One region of the Priestia sp. GS2 genome, then DNA from elsewhere that is predicted to be linked to it. Evidence: riboswitches for the same ligand, from Rfam matches in the RefSeq annotation. Region 1 holds a riboswitch; each other region holds the start of a gene.
The links. Region 1 has a riboswitch for S-adenosylmethionine ahead of V2145_RS13070 (bifunctional homocysteine S-methyltransferase/methylenetetrahydrofolate reductase). Riboswitches for the same ligand answer to the same signal wherever they lie in the genome.

Region 1 (4,614 bases):
TGGTAAAAATCTCACCAAAAACTACTAGTAAAAAGAGCCAATTAACGAAGACACCAATATGTTTTACGACTTCACTCATTGGAATATCCAAGTGGTATGCATATGGCAAGTTCGAAAGAGCTAAATGCGTAGCCACCATCATAAAAGTTAATCCGATACCACCTAAAACTGCACCGTTTTTAATGACTTTTCGATCTTTGACTTCACTCCCCAAAGGAACAAGAACAGCTTGTGCTAGTGCTAAATTAAGGGCTACATACAAAAAAGGGCTAATCAGCCAGTTCCACTCCCCTTGAAAATGAGCCGTTGATACTTGTAAAAATGAAAAGTGTGGGAAGTGTGGAATAAAGATTAAGATTGAAAAAGCAAGCATCATGGGCACTACAAGCGAATTAACAAGCAGTAGACCATTTATTCCTTTTGAAACGGATATGTATGCTAGCCCAATTGTCAGGAGCATTCCTACTTGAGGCCAAAGCCCAAGCTGCTCAGCTCCAATCGCTCCCGTACTTGCTAGCATAACCGATGTGACTCCAAATAGAATAATAACGGTAAAGCCATTGATAAGTTTCCCCATAAACGAACCGAATAAATGCGTATTTAATGCTTGATAAGACGTTGCATCAATTGATTGTGCAATGAGCATCATTTTTGCTCCTAACCAAATAAAGAACAGCCCACTAATTAAAATCCCAAATAAACCGATTGAGCCATATTGAGTAAAAAATTGCACAATTTCTTTCCCTGTTGCAAAGCCTGCTCCTACTACAGTGCCAATATAGGTAGCAGCTACTTGCAGCGTCAGCTTCCATTTCGTCAAGTCCTCCACCTCATTTTCTTTGAATCCACCACTTTTATTGTTTATACCAACGGATTTTATCGCGCAGAAAAGTAGCTTGTACTAAACTATATGAGAGGACAAAGTAAAAAAGACGAGTCTTTAAAGATGTAATCGCTTTATCTATCTGTTATAATCAAAGCGAATTTACTATCTAGTCATTTTGAAAAGGGTGAATATATGCAGTACGTACAATTAGCCGAAGACTTAAAATTCTCAAGAATTATTCATGGGTTATGGCGTTTAGCCGATTGGAATTTATCAACAAGCGATACGCAAACTCTCATTGAACAATGCTTAGAGAAAGGTATCACTACATTTGATCACGCAGATATTTATGGTGACTACAGCTGTGAAGGTTTATTTGGGCAAGCGTTAGCGCAAAAACCTTCTTTACGTGAATCCATGCAGCTTGTTACAAAATGTGGCATTAAACTAACGTCTGATAAATATCCAGAGCGTAAAATTAATTTTTATGATACAAGCAAACAACATATTATTAACAGCGCCAATCAGTCGCTCAAAAATTTAAATACGGATTATGTAGATGTTTTACTCATCCACCGTCCAGATCCTTTTATGAATCCACAAGAAGTTGCGGATGCGTTTATCCAGCTTAAAGAAGAAGGAAAAGTTCGTTACTTTGGAGTATCCAACTTTAAACGTTCACAGTTTGACTTACTCCAGTCATTTTTACCTTTTCCACTCATTACGAATCAAATTGAAATCTCGCCTACTTATTTAAATCATTTTGAAGAAGGCACAATTGAACAATGTCAGCAACATAAGATAGCACCGATGGCTTGGTCACCACTAGGCGGTGGATCCATCTTCACCGCTGAAGATGAGCGCTCTATTCGCGTACGAAACAAGCTAATCGAAATCGGCGAAGAAATTGGTGCAAAATCATTAGATCAAGTTGCCTATGCTTGGCTACTGGCTCATCCAGCTACTATTATGCCGATTGTGGGCTCTGGAAAGATGAATCGAATTGACGCTGCAATTGACGCGTTGGATTTAGAAATGAACCGCATGCAGTGGTTCCAAATTTTAGAAGCTTCTAAAGGACGACCTGTTGATTAATACTAGCTTCTTTTTTAACATGGAGACCTTAACAAATTAATTCAATGTATCCTTCCCCACTTCTTACAAGTTGAAGTGGGGATTTTTATGATTTATTAATGAAATTTTCGAAATTGTCTTGTATAATATAAAAAAATCAGATAAATTAGATAATAAGATTAAATTTCATCTTTATCGTTCGTTTTTTGAACAAATACAACTCTGTACTAATTATGATGAACTAAAATAGTACTCATATATGGATTCTTATCACGAGAGGTGGAGGGACTGGCCCTTTGAAACCTCAGCAACCAGTCGAAATGACATGGTGCTAAATCCAGCAAGCAAATCGCTTGGAAGATAAGAAGAAGCAGTCAAGCCTTCTTCTTACAGAAGGCTTTTTCTTGTTTATTCATTTTTTATTTGAATACAACTGATAACAGATGAAATAGAACGTTTAAGGAGGTTTTCAAATGGGGTTACTTGAAGATTTACAATCACGCATTTTAATAGGAGATGGTGCAACTGGTACCCTTCTGTATTCACATGGAATTGATAGTTGCTTTGAAGAGTTAAACATCACAAAGAAAGAAGAAATTCATCGCATTCATCGTGCATATGTAGAAGCGGGTGCAGATGTCATTCAAACCAACACATATGCTGCTAACTATCAAAAGCTTGCACGATATGGTTTAGAAGACGCTGTCAAAGATATTAACGTTGCAGCTGTTCAGATTGCCAAGCAAGCTGCGAAGAAAGACGCATACGTGGTCGGTACATTAGGAGGTATTCGCTCATTTCAAAAAAACGCCATCTCAACAGAAGAAGTAAAGAGAAGTATACGCGAACAGCTTTTTTGGTTGTTAAATGAAGGCGTTGATGGATTGTTATTTGAAACATACTACGATTTTGAAGAGTTAAAAACCGTATTATCTTTGGCTAGAAAAGAAACATCAAAACCGATTATTACACATGTTTCACTTCATGATATTGGTGTATTACAAAACGGTGCATCCCTTTATGATGCATTTCAAGAATTAGAATCTTTAGGTGCAGATGTTGTGGGCCTGAACTGTCGATTAGGTCCTTCCCATATGATTCAATCCCTTGAAGAAGTGCCGCTTTTAAATCGTGCTTTCTTATCAGCTTATCCAAACGCAAGCTTACCAGCTTACGTAGAAGGAAAAGTAGAGTATGCTACAAACGAAGATTATTTCGTTGAAAGTGCAAAAGCTTTTCGCAATCAAGGCGTTCGTTTAGTGGGTGGTTGTTGCGGCACTACGCCGGCTCATGTTCAAGCGATGTCACAAGCATTAAAGCATGAAAAGCCTATTACGCAAAAAACAGTAAAGATTAGACCACTTGTAGAAATCAAAGAGCAAGAGCAAACAAAAGAACCACACCTGCATGATCTTGTGAAAGAGCGACGCTCAATTATCGTTGAGCTTGATCCACCCAAGCAGCTTGGACCAACAAAATTTCTAGAGGGTGCAAAAGCTCTTCATAAGGCTGGTGTTGATGCGGTTACACTTGCAGATAATTCTCTTGCATCACCTCGAGTCAGCAACTTAGCAATGGCATCCCTTATGCAGCAACAAACGGATGCTCGACCGCTTGTTCATATTACTTGTCGTGATCGTAACTTAATTGGACTTCAATCTCACTTAATGGGGCTTCATACGCTTGGCATTAATCAAGTATTAGCCATTACAGGAGATCCATCAAAGATTGGAGATTTCCCAGGAGCTACGTCCGTTTATGACGTCTCTTCATTCGATTTAATTAGCTTAATTGCCCAATTTAATGAAGGGTTATCTTATTCAGGAAAGCCGCTTGGACAAAAAACTAATTTTTCAATTGCAGCGGCATTTAACCCAAACGTCCGACATTTAGATCGTGCAGTTGTCAGACTGGAAAAGAAAATTTCATGCGGTGCTCATTATTTTATTACGCAGCCGCTTTACTCAACAAAACAAATTGAAGAAGTTTACGAAGCAACAAAGCACTTAGATGCTCCAATTTATATCGGCATCATGCCTCTCACAAGTGCTCGTAATGCTCGCTTTATTCATCATGAAGTACCGGGAATCAAATTGTCGGAAGATATTTTAGCACGCATGGATGCTACTGGAGAAGATCGAATTAAAGGTGAAATTGAAGGATTAGCAATCGCAAAAAACTTAATCGATACTGCATATGAATTATTTAACGGTATCTATTTGATTACACCATTTATGCGCTACCAAATGACTGAGATTTTAACTCGTTATATTAACGATAAACAACTTGTAACGACAGAAAGGAAGAACTAAATGACCTCACTAATTCAAGAACAATTACAGAAGCGAATATTAGTCATTGATGGTGCAATGGGAACAATGATTCAAGACGCCAATTTAACAGCTGATGATTTCGGTGGCGAAGAATACGATGGTTGTAATGAATATTTAACACGAACAGCTCCTCACGTTATTCAGCGTATTCATGAAGAATATTTCGCTGCAGGTGCTGATATTATTGAGACCAATACGTTTGGTTCTACTTCTATTGTGTTAGATGAGTACGATTTAGGCCACCTTGCCTACGAACTAAACATCGAAGCGGTAAAGCTAGCCGTTGCAGCAAGGGATAAGTTTTCAACGCCTGAATGGCCAAGGTTTGTAGCTGGAGCTATTGGCCCAACAACGAAAACACTTTCCGTAACGGGTGGAATT
Region 2 (4,614 bases), 1.3 Mb from region 1:
GCTCTTCATTTTCTTATGCAATCTTTTTATCAATCTAAGTAAAAAAATGACAATTTTTTAACAGATGAAAACATTTACACATTTTTTGGAAAAGGTATGGTACCATCTAATAGAGTGAGGAGGATAAGGGGGATTCCTCACGCTCGCTTGAATGAACCTTTTAGACAAAAGGGCGATCACAAAAGGTTTCTATCAGACTTTGTGAGACATAGGGGAGAGAATGAAACATGAAAAAGGTTGGGTCCATTCTGTTAATCGTGTTAGCGCTAGCAGGATTGGGAGGGGTGTGTGCTGCTTACTATCACTTTGAGCAGCAAAAAGAAGCAGTAGATAAGTTTGTTGTGGATAAAACATACATAGTAGAAATAGGGAAAAGTCGAATATAAAGTAATTGTAATACGAAAATCTTTTAGTAAATAAATGAAAAAAAAGCAACAAAAATCCTAACATCTGTTAGGATTTTTGTGTTTGAACGGCTTTTTTAATTTGTTTAATTGTCTCCACATGCATTCCTTCATGATAGAAGCTGAATAAAAATGTGCTGCCAACATGATCAAACGAAATGCCAGCTTTATTAGTAAATGGTTTGGCTAGTTTCATATCAAAATGAGCGGGTATGAATTCTTTAATACGCTCAGTTTGAACCGTCAGTTCTTCTTGTAATTGAGTTAAGGTAGGAGGTTCTTCTTCCCATTGAGAAGGCCTTGTTCCGGCCGCGAATAATTGCTCATATGAGGCAGGTAACTGATTCTTCTGTCCAGCAAGTTCAAAAACCAGTTTTTCTTGAATATATGCAATGTGTCCTAAGTTCCACACAATGTTGTTTGAAAAGCCATTGGGAGTTAGTAAACCTTCTTCTTCAGTTACGGTTGATAAAACGTTTAGAGTAATACTTCGAACGGTTTCTAAGTGATGTAATAACAATGAATTCATAAATAATTCCTCCTTTAGACTTGTTTCTTCTCTAGTAATATCTTTTAATTATAACAGGGAAACCGTCAATTACGGTGTAATTTGTTTAACGAAAATAGTAGAAAGAAGGGGCGATAGCATGTCTAGTTTACGTTTTGAAAAAATATTGCAAGTGTCAAAGAGTCATATTGAGTTGTTAAAGGAAGCTGATCCATCAGAAGAAGTCATTGCAGGATATATTGAACGAGGAACGTGTATTGCGGGAATAGCAAATGGCGAGCTGGTAGGTCTCATTGTGCTACTTCCTACAAGGCCTAACACGGTTGAAATCGTTAATATTGTTGTAAAGAAAAATGTGCGAAATCAAGGATATGGCAAGCTATTGGTGGAAGAAGCGTTAAAGCTTTCAAAGCACTACGGATATAAAAGCGTAGAAATTGCAACAGGTAATTCAAGTATTGAACAGCTAGCGTTGTACCAAAAATGTGGATTTCGTATTACAGGAATTGAAATTGATCACTTTGTTCATAACTATGAAGAAGAAATCTATGAAAATGGTATTCAATGTCGTGATATGATTCGCTTACGACAAATATTGAGTTAGCGGTACATATTTTTAGAAAATGGGCGTTTAGACAAGCAAAAGGATGATGTGTGCATACACTGAGATAGAAAGGATGGTGTATGTTATGTGTTTTTACGGCGGTTATTGTGGAGGATACGGCTATAATAAAGGCGGCAGTGGGTTTGCCTTAATCTTGGTTCTGTTTATTCTTCTTGTGATTGTAGGATGCGTTTGCTGGAATTAATAAAGAAAAGAAGCATACAAAAGGAAACTTTTGTATGCTTTTTTTGTATGAATTAAAACTAATCTAAAAATTTTCATAAAATAAAATTAAAAAAATATTGACACTATATACAAACTACCTGTAGAATAGCCATCATAACAAAGTGAATAAAAAAGCAACTCTTATCGAGAGTGGTGGAGGGACTGGCCCTATGAAACCCGGCAACCTAACAGCAATCGTGCTGTAACGGTGCTAAATCCTGCGGTGTATTTTTATACACTGAAAGATAAGAGAAGTGGATTGTTTAAAATCGCTTCTCTTTATCTGTAAGAGGCGTTTTTTTTATGGGAAAAAGAAAAGGGAGCGATTGGCATAATGAAAAAAACAGCAAAAGTACTAGGAGTAACATTGGCATCAGCATTACTGATTGTAACGGCTGCGTGCGGAAAAGAAGAAGCAAAAACTTTAAGCACAGAAAAAATTACAATTGGCGTAACTGGTGGTCCTCATCAACAAATTAACGAAGAAGTGAAAAAGCTAGCAGAAAAAGATGGGCTCGACATTACTATTAAAACGTTTAACGATTATAATACACCGAATACAGCACTTGATGAGCGCGATTTAGATTTAAATAACTACCAAACACTACCGTTTTTAGAACAGCAGGTAAAAGATAAGGGTTATAAAATTGAAGATGCATTTAAAACAGTAGCGTTTCCAATGGGTATTTATGCCGAAGGAATTAAAGATATAAAGGAGCTAAAAAAAGGTGACAAAATCGCTGTACCTAATGATCCAAGTAATGAATATCGCGCGTTAAAACTCTTTGAAGCAGCTGGAGTTATTAAGCTAAAAGAAGGCGTTGAAGAAAAAGCTACGAAGAAAGACGTTGCTGAAAATAAACTGGGTCTTGAGATTGTTGAGCTAGAAGCTTCACAAATTCCATCTCAATTAGGTGAAGTAGCAGCTGCTGCAATCAATACAAACTTTGCCATGGGAGCAGGACTAACAATTAATGAGGATGCTATTTTCCATGAAGAAATTGAAAACAACCCATATCCAAACTACGTTGTTGTGCGCACGGAAAATAAAGATGATGAAGTTGTAAAACAGTTAGAAGAATATTTCCATTCAGATGAAATTCGTCAATTTATTGAAGAAGAGTTTAACGGATCAGTTGTCCCAGCATTTTAAGGAGTGGTGAATGTGATTGAATTAAAGCAGACTTCCAAAACATATGAAGTCAACGGCAAGAAAGTGGAGGCTGTGAAAGATGTATCCTTAACCATTGAAAAAGGAGAAGTATTTGGGGTAATTGGATATAGCGGTGCGGGCAAAAGTACGCTAATTCGCTGCGTCAATTTGTTAGAGCAGCCAACGTCTGGAGACGTGTTAATTAATGGCATTAGTTTACCTTCCCTTTCGAAGCAGGACTTGCAAAAAACACGTCGGAAAATTGGTATGATTTTTCAAGGGTATAACTTGTTAAAAACAGCAACGGTATATGAAAATATTGCAATTCCACTAAAGTTAGAAGGAATCGATAAACAAACCATTCAAAGGCGTGCAGATAAGTATTTAGAAATTGTTGGGCTGTCAGATAAAATCAACCATTATCCATCTCAGCTATCAGGTGGTCAAAAGCAGCGTGTCGCCATCGCAAGAGCTTTAGCACACGAACCGGAAATCTTATTAAGCGATGAGGCAACAAGTGCCTTAGATCCAGAAACAACGGAAGCTATCTTGGAGTTACTATTAAAAATTAATCGAGAACTAGGCTTAACAATTTTTCTAATTACGCACGAATTAAACGTTGTTCAGCGTATTTGTGACCGTGTTGCAGTGATGGAAAATGGGAGAGTTGTAGAAGAAGGAAGAGTAGTGGATGTGTTTACTCATCCACACCATCCAACAACTCAGCGTTTTATTGGATCAGAGTCTGCATTTAATCTACCAGAGGCTTTAAAAACCGAGTATCGTAAAACTGGTAAGCTGGTATCACTGTATTTTAAAGGAAGTGAAAAGTCCAACGAGCCGGCACTGGCAATGGTCTCACGCAAATTTGATGTGTTACCAAGTATTTTAGCTGGTGGAATTGAACAATTAAAAAATGAAACGCTAGGAAAGCTGCTTGTTCATTTAAGAGGAGATAAAGTAGCTTACGAAGAAGCCATTGAATATTTAGAGAGCGAAGGCGTTATTGTAGAGGAGTGGAAGTAAGGTGGCTGAATTTTTTGTAGAGTGGAGCGACGTTATTTGGGAAGGATTCCTTCAAACGTTAACAATGACAAGCATCTCATTAGTTATTGCCATCTTAATTGGTTTACCGCTTGGTATTTTACTTGTTGTAACTAGACAGGGAGGGCAATCAGAAAACAGATGGTTATATCAAGCTCTTAACTGGATTATTAATATTATTCGTTCAATACCTTTTATTATCCTTTTATTTTTTATTCTACCATTTACTAAACTTATTGCTGGAACAACAATCGGTGTACAAGGCGTAATTGTTCCCCTTGTAGTGTATACGGCACCTTATATTGCGAGATTAATGGAGTCTGCGCTGTTAGAAGTTGATAAAGGAATAGTAGAAGCGTATCAGTCAATGGGAATTTCAACACCAAAAATTATTTGGTATGTAGTCGTAAGAGAAGCACGTTCTGGTATTATTTTAGGACTAACAATTGCAACCATTGGTCTTATTGGTGCTACGGCAATGGCTGGTCTTGTTGGGGCTGGTGGACTTGGAGATATTGCTTTCCAATACGGACACTTGCGCTTCGAACCAACGGTCATGTATACCACTATTCTCGTATTAATTATCATGGTGCAGGTAATTCAATCATTTGGTAGTCACCTAGCTAAGCGATTGAAAAGAGAGGGATAAGAGAAAGGAGAAGAGCTCATGGGAAGG
Region 3 (4,614 bases), 120 kb from region 1:
CTGGAGAAAAAGCAACAGCTATTGCAGATACACTAGGTGTTCCCCTAAATCCTATTCCGCTGGAAGTCAATGAGCGGACGCAACAGCCTCCTGGTGGCTACATAGTGGCAGCTAAGACACTTGGGTCTGCTCCTCCGATTCAAACGCAGTCTTTGACAGTTGTATCAGCTGTGGAAGTGACATACAGATATTAGAAGATGTGTGCTAAACTAATACGTATATTAACCAAAGGAGTTTATACATCATGCTATCAGATGAACAATTGTTTAGCGCCTATCAAAAGCTTTGGATAAATCGTTCTTTTTCCAATCAAGATCATCTTTCTATTAAAGAAAAGCTAACCCAGGCCATTCAAAAAGATTTACAAGATGAAATGACGCACCCTCGAGTTCGAAAATCACCTGAAGTAAAATATGAACTTGCCGTTCAGCGTATTCAAAATAGTAATCTTATTCATAGTGAACAGCTGGCTTTAATTGATCTCTATACAAAACTACTCAAGAATTGCTAAAAAAGAGGTTGTTTCTATTCAGAAATAGAAACAACCTCTTTTCTTCTATTATTATTTAGTTACGACTTTTTCTTGAAAAGAAATTAGCGCATTGTTAAAGTCTTCCCTTAAATCTTCATACTCTTCAAGTCCAACTGATAAGCGTAAAAGTGATTCTGTGATGCCTTTTTGCTCTCTCACTTCCTGTGGAATGCTAGCGTGAGACATTGTCGCTGGGTGTGTTAAGATCGATTCAACTGCGCCCAGGCTTACACCAATTGAAGATAAACGCACGTTTTTTAATATATGCTGAGCGAGTTCATTACTTTTCAATTTAAATGAAATAATTGCTCCGTATCCGTTTGCTTGTTCAGTAATCAATTCATAATCAGGATGTGTCTTCAGCCCTGGATAATAAACCGCTTCAATGTCATCTTGTTTTTCAAGCCATTTAGCTAACTCTAAAGCTGTTTGTTGCTGTTGATCTAATCTCACTTTTAATGTTTTAATACCTCGTAGAAATAAAAAGCAATCCTGTGGCCCCAAAATAGCTCCAAATGCATTTTGAACAAACTTCACTTCGTCAGCAAGTCTTTCATCACTTACAACAACTAATCCACCAATCACATCACTATGACCACTAATATACTTTGTTGCACTATGAATCACAATATTTGCTCCTAAATTAATTGGCTGCTGCAAGTAAGGTGTCATAAACGTATTATCAACAATTGTTAGCAGGCCATAACGTTTAGCTAGTGCTGCAACACTTTTAATATCCGTTACCTGTAGGAAAGGATTTGATGGACTTTCAATGTAAATTGCTTTTGTTTGGCCTGAAATGACTTTCTCTACTTCGTCTACATTTGCCATGTTAACAAAAGTGGTTTTAATGCCAAACTTGGAAAACAATCTTGTTAACACACGATAAGTGCCACCATAAATATCATTTGAAACGATAATTTCATCTCCTGCTTTAAATAAACAAAGAACAGATGATACAGCGGCCATACCTGATGAAAATGCAAATCCTGCAGCTCCGTTTTCAAGCTGCGCAATCGTATTTTCTAAAGCTTCTCGTGTTGGATTACCTGAACGTGAATAATCATAACGCCCACCGTTGGTTTCGTCTTCGAGATTAAAAGTAGACACTTGATAAATTGGAACATTTACCGCTCCGAAATGTCCATCAATACCTGTTTTTGCGTGAATTAACTTTGTGCCGAATGAATGTTTATTGTTTGTATGCATCAAATGCCTCCTTTAAGTCTTGAATTAAATCATCTGCGTGTTCGATTCCAACAGATAAGCGCAATAAACAATTCGTTACGCCGACTCGGTTTCGAATTTCTTCTGGGATGTCTGCATGAGTTTGACGTGCTGGAAACGTCATTAAGCTCTCTACACCACCTAGACTTTCAGCAAAGGTAATAACTTTTATGTTCTCAAGTAAAACTGGCACAATTTTCGGGTCCGTTACAGCAAAGGAAATCATCCCCCCAAAGCCTCCTGCTTGTTGCTTCATTACATGATAGCCTGGGTGTGATTCAAGACCTGGGTAATAAACTTTCTCAACTAACTTATGTTTAGTCAGCCAATTCGAAATTTTCAGTGCATTTTCGTTATGTTTCTCCATGCGTAAAGCAAGCGTTTTAATACCTCGTAACAATAACCAGCTATCTTGCGGACCTAAGATTGCACCAGCTGCATTTTGATAAAAGCGAATTTTTTCACCTAACTCGCAACATCGCGTAACGACTAAGCCAGCCACTACGTCATTGTGACCACCAATGTATTTACTAGCGCTATGAATTACAATATCAGCTCCGAGAGTAAGTGGCCTTTGGTAGTATGGTGACATAAACGTATTATCAACAATTGTTAACAAATCACTTTCTTTAGCAAGTTCAATAATTCCTTTTAAATCCGTTACGTGCATCATTGGGTTGGTTGGTGTTTCAATGAACAATGCTTTCGTATTCTGCTTTACTGCTGCCTTAACTTGATCTAAATGAGCAGTATTCACATACGTTACTTCTATACCTTGCTCAGCAAAAATATCATTTAAAACTCTGTATGTACCACCATATAAATCTTCAGAGACGATTAAATGATCACCGTTTTTAAACAAAGCAAGTACAGCCATAACTCCTGCCATTCCTGAAGCAAATGCCGCTCCAACTTCTCCTGCTTCTAACGCTGTAATCGCTTCTTCTAACGCTGTCCTTGTTGGATTAGCCGTTCGAGCATAGTCATATCCTGTGCTTTCTCCTAAACGGGGATGTGCAAACGTGGATGCTTGATAAATCGGTGTAGTAATAGAGCCTGTAGCAGGGTCTCGATTGACACCTGAACGAACAAGTAGTGTTTCAATATGCATAATGTCCTCTCCTCTTTGCAGTAAATAAAAAAAACTCTTCACAGATGGAAGAGCGTTCGCTTAATCACGACTTCTCTCATCTGTTAAAATACAATCGTATTCCACAGGAATTAGCACCGTTCAAACTTACTGAATAACGTATGATTTGATGGTTGCTGGGCTTCGCAGGGCCAGTCCCTCCGCCACTCTGGATAAGAGTTTTATTAAGTTAATTATTCATTGTGTATACTTTAATAAAAATAACAAAGAATGTCAATAGAATTTTCAAAACAATTTCAATTATCTTATTTATTCAAAAAGACTTCATGGATTTTCTTAAATAGGCTTCTCTTTCTTTAATAAAATTACAAATAAACGCAGGCTCTTGATAAAAGGTTGCTAACTTGTGCTGTAGATACGGATCTTTTTCTACATAAGGTAAAATTAATTGATGAAGGTCTTCAACTCTTGGTTTCATATAATTAACGGTGAACTGATGATCTAACACAGAATTCATTTTTTTAATATACTGATTCTTAAATTTTGATATAGCCAATAAACGTGCTGTTAACGTATTAAACCCTTCCATTCTTACATAGTTACTTTCCATTTCATCTCCATTAACATCGCGTCCCCATGTAGCATCATAATCCCAAGGAAGAAGTTCAAAGCACTTCGTATCACTGTTTCGGTACAAAGCATAGTTATGAACAAAACCATCAAAATTTTGAAGGCAAATTACTCCCACTAACCAAGCCAAATAGCGATCTACTTCTAAGTGCTTTTCAATGTTATCTTCAAATTCTTGATTTGTCCATGTATTTAAATTGTAAATAAAATATTCTAATGCTTCTTCATCTGCTCCATATGCTACTTTTGTTTCGTACCCTGATTGAAGTGATTCTTTTGGCTTCTCATCCAAATCACTCATTAACGAGAAGTTTGCATCTCCGTCTACAGCATAGAAAATAGAGCCTTTTGGCAAATTACGCTTTGTTAAGAAATACTCATTTACCGATTCTAACTGTAAATACACGCCTTCATTTTTCCCGTTAATGGTAAGATGAACAAACTGTGATTTAGGTGATAGTACGCCAAGATCTGAAAAGAAATCCAGCGATAGCTTATTTCGAACTAACGAGGGATCTTTGTATTCTGCATTGAGATGAATTTCGTTGGTTTGCCCAAATTTCTTTGGTGAATAAAACTCCACATAGTACGATTTCTTTCTCATTTCTCGAATGTGTGATCCCCTTAAGGTTAAACCAATTTCATACCTTTTTTTATGGACTTTCATCACTGCAGGTATTGCATCTTCAGACCAAATATCAGCTTTTAACTCTTTAAAATCCCGAACATTAGCAAAAACAGAATAGGTGACAATTCCCATCTCGTTCCCTCCTTTTAGATACATTTTAAATTATATGAGCTCCTCTCCTAATGAGATGCTAGAAACTCCTTGCTTATTTCTTAAAATTCCACGTTTACCTCATAGCAAGTACTGTGCTTTAAGCGTATCTTATGGTGAAAGCAAAAAATGGTTTCTATAAGGAGGTTTTTAGATTGTATATTCAATCTAAGCGTATTCGTAAAGCTGCTGAATCTTTACAAAAATCAGATTTAGGCAAATTTATGTATCAAGAACCAAAAGGTCACTGCTCTAAACGTTCATCTAAAAAAACAGCTCATTCTCATAAAAAGATGGAGGAAAAAACAGCTCATTCTCATAAAAAGACGGAGAAAAAAACAGAAAAGAAAACAAATA

Region 2: linked by a shared signal. The riboswitch ahead of V2145_RS06200 (MetQ/NlpA family ABC transporter substrate-binding protein) and the one ahead of V2145_RS13070 (bifunctional homocysteine S-methyltransferase/methylenetetrahydrofolate reductase) in region 1 are both predicted to bind S-adenosylmethionine.
Region 3: linked by a shared signal. The riboswitch ahead of V2145_RS12445 (trans-sulfuration enzyme family protein) and the one ahead of V2145_RS13070 (bifunctional homocysteine S-methyltransferase/methylenetetrahydrofolate reductase) in region 1 are both predicted to bind S-adenosylmethionine.

Annotation. Positions count from the first base shown of each region.
Region 1 covers NZ_JAZGJX010000001.1:2,532,592-2,537,205, forward strand. Annotated here, with positions in the region: gene V2145_RS13060 (YkvI family membrane protein) at 1-820, opposite strand, end outside; gene V2145_RS13065 (aldo/keto reductase) at 1,019-1,921, shown strand; SAM riboswitch class I at 2,165-2,267, shown strand; gene V2145_RS13070 (bifunctional homocysteine S-methyltransferase/methylenetetrahydrofolate reductase) at 2,374-4,212, shown strand; gene metH (methionine synthase) at 4,213-4,614, shown strand, end outside.
Region 2 covers NZ_JAZGJX010000001.1:1,207,943-1,212,556, forward strand. Annotated here, with positions in the region: gene V2145_RS06175 (AlbA family DNA-binding domain-containing protein) at 1-42, shown strand, start outside; gene V2145_RS06180 (hypothetical protein) at 228-386, shown strand; gene V2145_RS06185 (DinB family protein) at 454-933, opposite strand; gene V2145_RS06190 (GNAT family N-acetyltransferase) at 1,052-1,516, shown strand; gene V2145_RS06195 (YjcZ family sporulation protein) at 1,602-1,721, shown strand; SAM riboswitch class I at 1,880-1,993, shown strand; gene V2145_RS06200 (MetQ/NlpA family ABC transporter substrate-binding protein) at 2,076-2,894, shown strand; gene V2145_RS06205 (methionine ABC transporter ATP-binding protein) at 2,907-3,920, shown strand; gene V2145_RS06210 (methionine ABC transporter permease) at 3,922-4,587, shown strand; gene V2145_RS06215 (L-lactate dehydrogenase) at 4,606-4,614, shown strand, end outside.
Region 3 covers NZ_JAZGJX010000001.1:2,410,650-2,415,263, forward strand. Annotated here, with positions in the region: gene V2145_RS12430 (SIMPL domain-containing protein) at 1-194, shown strand, start outside; gene V2145_RS12435 (hypothetical protein) at 245-511, shown strand; gene V2145_RS12440 (trans-sulfuration enzyme family protein) at 563-1,741, opposite strand; gene V2145_RS12445 (trans-sulfuration enzyme family protein) at 1,725-2,870, opposite strand; SAM riboswitch class I at 2,944-3,068, opposite strand; gene V2145_RS12450 (CotH kinase family protein) at 3,163-4,239, opposite strand; gene V2145_RS21465 (CotG/ExsB N-terminal domain-containing protein) at 4,371-4,614, shown strand, end outside.